2 regions of the Catenibacterium faecis genome follow, and region 1 is predicted to be linked to the other one. Evidence: riboswitches for the same ligand, from Rfam matches in the RefSeq annotation. Region 1 holds a riboswitch; the other holds the start of a gene.
The links. Region 1 has a riboswitch for ZMP and ZTP ahead of H8909_RS10615 (formate--tetrahydrofolate ligase). Riboswitches for the same ligand answer to the same signal wherever they lie in the genome.

Region 1 (3,818 bases):
TAACTTTTCAATCATATGAGTCTTGATACCAGCTTCTTCTAACATATCAAAGATAATACCTGAAATAGTGTGGTTTAATACACCCTTACCAGCAAACTGATCATGTTTTACACCATTACCTGCAGTTGCATCATCTTTATAATGCATTAAGATAACATCTTCATTATCAGTTGCAAAAATTTCCTTAGCTTTTCCTTCGTACATTAATTCTTTCTTTTCCATTGTTGTTTTCTCCTCTTATCTATATTTTTCTGAAATTTCGTTATTTGTATCTAAGCAGGCTTTTTCCATAGCCTGACGGTTGTTCTTTAATTTTTCACTTAATTCTGGATATTTGATTGCCATGATTTCAAGTGCTAACCAGGCAGCATTCTTAGCACCATCAATTGCAACTGTTGCAACTGGGATACCAGAAGGCATCTGGACAATTGATAATAAGGCATCCATTCCATCTAAACTTGCACCTTTAATTGGAATACCAATAACTGGTAACACTGTCATAGAAGCAACGACACCAGGTAAGGCAGCAGCCATACCAGCAGCTGTTAAAATAACATCTGTTCCATTGTTGTTGCATTCTTCTACAAATTCACTCAATGCACGATGTGCACGGTGTGCAGATAAAGCACGTACTTCAACATCTACGCCATATTCTTTTAATATAGCAATTCCTTTTTCTACCTTTGCTTCATCAGAGGCAGAACCCATAATTACTGCAGCTTTCATTTCAGTCCTCCATTATTTTCATTATGACTTTCATGATCTAGGTGCTCAGAGGCCTTTCACCTAAACTTGACCTCAATTATTAGAATAAACCAGTAATCTTACCTTCTTCATCAATATCCATATTATTAGCAGCTGGTACTTTTGGTAAACCTGGCATACGCATAATATTTCCAGAAATAGCAACTAAGAATCCAGAACCAGTATTTGGAATCAAGTCATTGATTGTTACCTTGAATCCTTCAGGACGTCCAAGTAAAGTCGCATCATCTGATAAAGAATACTGAGTTTTCGCAACACAAATTGGTAAATCACCTAAGCCCTGAGCAGTGAACTTCTTAATCTTGTTAGCTGCCTTTTTAGTGAAGACAACATCATCTGCACCATAGATTTCTTTGGCGATTGTCTTGATCTTTTCATCAATAGGCATATCTAATGAATAGATAGGTGCATAATGAGATTCTTCTGTTTCAAGGATATTTAATAGCTTGTTAGCAAGATCAATGCCTCCTTCGCCACCCTTAGCCCATACTTCAGAAATAGATACTTCAACATTTAATTCCTTACACATATCATCTAATAGCTTTAATTCAGCTTCTGTATCTGTAGGGAAAGCGTTAATAGCAACTATACAAGGTAAACCAAACTTTTTGATGTTTTCAATATGTTTAGTTAAGTTACCAATACCCTTCTTTAATGCTTCAAGGTTTTCAGTACCTAATTCTTTCTTATTAATACCACCATGCATCTTTAATGCACGAACAGTCGCAACAATGACAACTGCATCTGGATTTAAACCAGCCTGACGACACTTGATATCTAAGAACTTTTCAGCTCCTAAATCAGCACCAAATCCTGCTTCAGTAATGGCATAATCACCAAGTTTCATAGCAAGCTTTGTAGCCATGACTGAGTTACATCCATGAGCGATATTGGCGAATGGACCACCATGTACAAATACTGGAGTATGATCTAAAGTCTGTACAAGGTTAGGCTTGATAGCATCCTTTAATAATAAAGTTACAGCACCAGTTGCATGAATATCATCAACTGTGACTGGTTCACCATCATAATTATAAGCAACAATCATTCTTGCGGCTCTTGCTTTTAAATCTTCAAGAGAAGTAGATAAACATAAGATACCCATTACTTCACTTGCAACACTAATATCAAAACCATCTTCACGAGGAACACCATTTGGTTTACCGCCTAAACCAACAACAATATGTCTTAAAGCACGATCGTTTAAGTCAACAACTCTCTTCCATACAATCTGTCTAGTATCGATATTCAAAGGGTTACCCTGCTGAATAGAGTTATCAAGCATTGCCGCAATCAAGTTATTTGCTGAAGTGATGGCATGAATATCACCTGTGAAATGAAGGTTAATATCTTCCATAGGAACAACCTGGGCATATCCTCCACCAGCTGCACCACCTTTAATACCAAAGCAAGGGCCTAAACTTGGTTCACGCATTGCAACGATAGATTTCTTACCTAACTGATGTAATGCCTGTGATAAACCAATCATTGTAGTTGTCTTACCTTCACCTGCAGGTGTTGGGTTGATTGCAGTCACAAGAATTAATTTACCATCTGGATTATTTTCAACTTTCTTGATAGTTTCTAAAGAGATTTTTGCTTTATATTTACCATATAATTCTAAATCATCTTCAGTGAGTCCAATCTTTTCTGCCACATTTTTAATTGGCTCCATGACTGTACTCTGTGCAATTTCTACGTCTGTTAACATTTTTTTGTTTTTCCTCTCTTTCAGGTTATTTTCTTTCAAAACAATTATATACTAATCCAGTACCTGCATGCTTTCTTTTTTTTTGAAAAAACAAAAAAAGAGCCTACTAAGTCCAGGACGTTGCCCAGACGGTCGGCTCTTCAAGAAATTATACTCCATGTGGTTAATTCCACTTCCGTCAGTCGTATAATACAGTTGTAGTGTATCAAATAACCTATTGTTTGACAAGCACAAATTTGATTAAATAGTGGCATAAGTCTATAATAAGAGAACGGAGGTAATGACTATGTTTAAAGAAATAGATGTAAAGACATTTGATTTAGAAATATTCAATAAATTGAACAAAGAATGGGCACTACTTAGTGCAGGTAATAAAGACGCATTTAATACTATGACTATTTCATGGGGCGAGATGGGTACATTATGGAATAAGCCAGTGATGACTTGTTTTGTAAGACCACAGCGTTATACAAAGGAATTTATAGATTCTAATGATCAAATGACTCTTTCATTCTTTAATGGAGAACATATGAAAGATTTAACAGTATTAGGTAGAGAATCTGGACGTGATGGAGATAAGATTGCGAAGACTGATTTAACACCTACATTTATTGAAGGTCTTCCTACATTTGAAGAAGCAGACATTGTCGTTGTGGGAAAGAAACTCTATGAAGATACAATCAAGCCTGAATGTTTCTTAGATGAAACACTTGTGGATAAGAACTATCCTAATAAAGATTTCCATACAATGTATATCTGTGAAGTTGAAAAAATCTATAATAGAGTAGACAAGAAACAATGTTAATATTGGATTTAATTATTATTTCTGTGCCTCTCATTGCACCGTACGTACGGGTCTCATATACGGCGCTACATTTATATGATAATTTCAAACTAACTTAGATAGTAGTTAAGAGGATTGACCAAACCTGGTCTATCCTCTTTCTTAATGGCTAGAATCTTGGGACTAAGTAGAAAATTGACTACATGGCCATTGGCCTGTCTGTATAGACCTAGCCTAGTGTTTGCTACCGAAAATATTTGTTCATCTGTAAAGTGACAACTGAGTTTCTTATTCAGTTTCTGTAGATTAATATATATTCTTTTTGGTTTCTTCCATTGTTTAAGAATGATAACTCTGATTTTATGGCGAAGCCATTGACCAAAGACATCAACGAAATATTTCATCATACCTATTCGATAATAGTTAATCCACCCCACTACAATCTGATTGATTCTTTTGAATGTGACTGCAATAGGGCGTGCAATTCCTATCCTTCTAATAAGTTCTCTTCTACATTTATCGTAGAGTTTCATCTTGCTCTGATTGGAAGGCTTGCAT
Region 2 (3,818 bases), on a different contig from region 1:
TGAAACATTGAATGTATTAGAAGATTATCTAGATACATTTAAAGGTATTGTGATTACTGTATCCCATGACCGTTATTTCCTAGATCGTATTGTAGATGGTTTATTTGTCTTTAAAGATCAGGAAATTCATTATGTGAATGGTGGCTATAGTGCTTCTATTGATATCACTAATACTAAGAAAGAAACAGAATCTCAGAAAGAAGATTATCGTAAACAAGCTAAAGAAAATAGAAAAAGAAGATTAACCTTCAGTGAAAAGAAAGAACTAGAAGGTATGGATGATCTCCTTATGAATCTAGAAACACGTTTAAGTGAGATCGATGAGGAAATGGGAAATACCCAGGACTTTGAAAAGCTTGATGAATTAAGTAAAGAACGTGATGAAGTTGAAAAGACTTTAGAAGAAAAGAATGAACGTTATCTAGAACTATTAGAAATAGAAGAAAGCTAATGAAAAGAGGAATCCATTTGGATTCCTCTTTTGCTATATAAGGAGAAGCATTAGACTCATTTGAATAATTTATCAAACCCATCTTATTGATATTGAGTTCTTTTTATTATTAGACTTTTTATGGATTCAACATTTTATTAGAAATTTTCATTTCTCACTGAATATAAGATCGAATCTTACCATAATTGCCGTATTACTTATTTACTTTTCGGTTCGTTAGACTAGGAAGTCAAGTAACATGTCTTATATTTAATGTTTTATCTTCTGTCTTCTCTTTTCGCTTATATCATACATTATCATCCACACAAATGCAAGCGTTTACACACATTTTCATAAATTGAAAATACAGTGATAAATAGATGCTTTTTCACAAATACAATTGACGTTAGTATACATATATTATACAATACAACTACGCTAGCGGTAGAAGTACTCTAAGTGAGCCTACTTGCGCAAAAACTCTTTGTCTATCGACAAGGAGTTTTTGTTTCCAAATGAAAAAGCTATGGCTTTTACATCACCATAGCTTTCCTGCTGGATACTAGGATTACATCTTTTGGATTCAATTTCCAGCATCATAGATAAATGGGAAAACCTTTTTTATAGCCTTCCAATATATAGATCAACGTACCTTATTATATTCAGGAGCTATCTCCCGTTTTCCACCTTTCATATAAACCATACATTATTGATATTGCATATAAATCATTATCGGTGGATAAATACGTTTTTCCTAATTTAATTGAGTATCCTCAACGGATACTCAGTCACAGTATCCCATTGGAATCTCTCCTTTCTGACCAAGTTCTTTGAGATGAATGTATATGTTAAGGAGGTCTTCCTCCTCTCTTTCTGACTTAATTATAGCCTAATAATTACAACCATGCAAGCGTTTACATTCTATTTTTATATAATGAAAATACTTGTTTTACAAAACTCTTTTTACTATAATGACATTAGTTATATGACTGACGGAAGTGGAATTGACCACAGGGAGTATAATAAATCAAATGAAGAAGCCGACCGTCTGGGCAAAGAAGCCTGGAGTATGTGTCGGCTTCTTTTTTTGGAGGAATCTATGAAAGAATTAGAATTAAAGTATGGCTGTAACCCAAATCAGAAACCTGCTAAGGTATTTATGGAGGAAGGAGAACTTCCTTTTACTGTCTTAAATGGTAAACCTGGTTATATCAACTTATTAGATGCTTTTAATAGCTGGCAGTTGGTGAAGGAATTAAAGGAAGCAGCTCATATGAGCTGTGCTGCAAGTTTTAAGCATGTATCTCCTGCTGGTGTGGCTATTGGGACACCTTTAACTGAAGTAGAAAGACAGATGTATTTTGTAAAGGAAAGTGCTGAAGTGTTAAGTCCTATCGCAAATGCCTATATTAAAGCAAGAGGTAGTGACCGTATGAGTTCATATGGCGATTTCTGTGCTCTTTCTGATGTATGTGATGAAGTGACTGCAAAACTTATTAATCGTGAAGTCAGCGATGGTATTATTGCCCCTGGTTATACAAAAGAAGCATTAGAAATACTTAAGAAGAAAAGAAGAGGCACTTATTGTGTATTACAGATGGACCCTCACTATGTACCTAATCCAGTAGAAATTAAGCAGGTATTTGGTATTACATTCCAGCAAGGTAGAAATAACTGTGTGATTAATGAAGAAATGTTTAAGGATGTTGTATCTAAAAATAAAGATATCCCTGAACATGCATTACATGATTTAATCCTTTCTATGATTACATTAAAGTATACACAGTCTAATTCTGTATGTTATGTCAAGAATGGTCAGGCTATTGGTATTGGAGCTGGTCAGCAGTCTCGTATTCATTGTACAAGACTTGCTGGTAATAAGGCAGATGTATGGTTCTTACGTCAGCATCCTAAGGTATTAGGTTTACAGTTTGCTGATGGTTTAAAACGTGCTGAAAAGGATAATACAATTGATGCATATGTATCAGATGATTATGAAGATGTGCTAGGTGATGATGTATGGCAGAACTATTTCAAAGTAAAGCCAGAAGTATTCACTAGAGAAGAAAAGAAAGAATGGTTAAAGAAGAATACAGATGTTGTACTAGGCAGTGACGCATTCTTCCCATTTGGAGATAATATTGAACGTGCTCATAAGAGTGGTGTGAAGTATGTAGGTGAACCAGGTGGTTCTATTCGTGATGATCATGTTATTGATACTTGTGATAAGTATGATATGGTACTCGCATTTACTCATCAAAGATTATTCCATCATTAATCCCCTACTTTTGTTGTAACTGTGTTATAATGCACTTTATGAAAATAAATGAGAATGTAAAAATTAAAGAACTCACTACAATGCGCCTAGGCGGTCTAGCGCGTTATGTGATTGAATTAGAGACCGTAGAAGATGTAGAAAAAGCTTACTTATTTGCGAAAGAACGTCAATTACCTGTATTTATTCTAGGTACAGGAAGTAATGTAATTGGAAAAGATGAAGGTTTCAAGGGGGTTATTCTTTTAAACCGTATTAAAGGTATACGTTTTATTGATGAATTGACGATTGATGCAATGGGTGGAGAACTACTTGATGATTTAGTTGCTTTTACTACAGAAAAGAATTTATCTGGTATTGAAGCATTAAGTGCTATTCCTGGTACTGTCGGTGCTGCACCTGTCCAAAATGTAGGTGCTTATGGTCAGGAAATAGAACAGGTATTAGAGTCTGTATATGCTTATGATTTCAAGGAAGAAAAGTATGTCACTATTAAGAAAGAAGATATGAATCTAGGTTATAGACAAAGCATCTTTAATCAGGGTGAAGATGCTGGACGTTATTTGATTATCTCTATGAGAATTCATTTAAGTCATGATAGACTTACTCCTCCTTTCTATACTTCTTTACAGAGTTATGTAGAAGAACATCAGATTACTGATTTTTCTCCTAAATCTATTAGAGAGATGGTTACTGAAATACGCTGGTCTAAGTTACCTAAACCAGAAGAAATGGCTAGTTCTGGATCATTCTTTAAAAATGTTTATTTAGATGATCAAGAAGCAGAACGTTTAAGAAGTATGAATGTTCCTGTCTGGGAAGGTAATAAAGTCCCTTCTGGATGGTTAATAGACCATGCTGGATTAAAGGGTAAATCATTTTATGGTATGCGTGTATCAGAAAAAGCTGCACTGATCTTAATTAATGAAAGTGCACAAAGCTATGCTCACTTAAAACAGGCAAGAGAAGAAATTGTTTCTATTATTGAAAAGAAATATGGTCTAACTCTAAAACAGGAACCTGTTGAACTGGAATAAGATTTATTCCAGTTTTTTTGTGTTCTTTCTTATGATATAATTAGTTAGATTAGGAGGAATTGCTATGTTATTTATC

Region 2: linked by a shared signal. The riboswitch ahead of H8909_RS04650 (phosphoribosylaminoimidazolecarboxamide formyltransferase) and the one ahead of H8909_RS10615 (formate--tetrahydrofolate ligase) in region 1 are both predicted to bind ZMP and ZTP.

The regions. Positions count from the first base shown of each region.
Region 1 covers NZ_JACRWG010000055.1:386-4,203, reverse strand. The annotation lists gene purC (phosphoribosylaminoimidazolesuccinocarboxamide synthase) at 1-222, opposite strand, end outside; gene purE (5-(carboxyamino)imidazole ribonucleotide mutase) at 238-726, opposite strand; gene H8909_RS10615 (formate--tetrahydrofolate ligase) at 806-2,476, opposite strand; ZMP/ZTP riboswitch at 2,592-2,672, opposite strand; gene H8909_RS10610 (flavin reductase) at 2,763-3,281, shown strand; gene H8909_RS13645 (group II intron maturase-specific domain-containing protein) at 3,371-3,793, opposite strand.
Region 2 covers NZ_JACRWG010000013.1:10,714-14,531, forward strand. The annotation lists gene H8909_RS04645 (ABC-F family ATP-binding cassette domain-containing protein) at 1-451, shown strand, start outside; ZMP/ZTP riboswitch at 1,406-1,491, shown strand; gene H8909_RS04650 (phosphoribosylaminoimidazolecarboxamide formyltransferase) at 1,530-2,708, shown strand; gene murB (UDP-N-acetylmuramate dehydrogenase) at 2,747-3,742, shown strand; gene H8909_RS04660 (DEAD/DEAH box helicase) at 3,807-3,818, shown strand, end outside.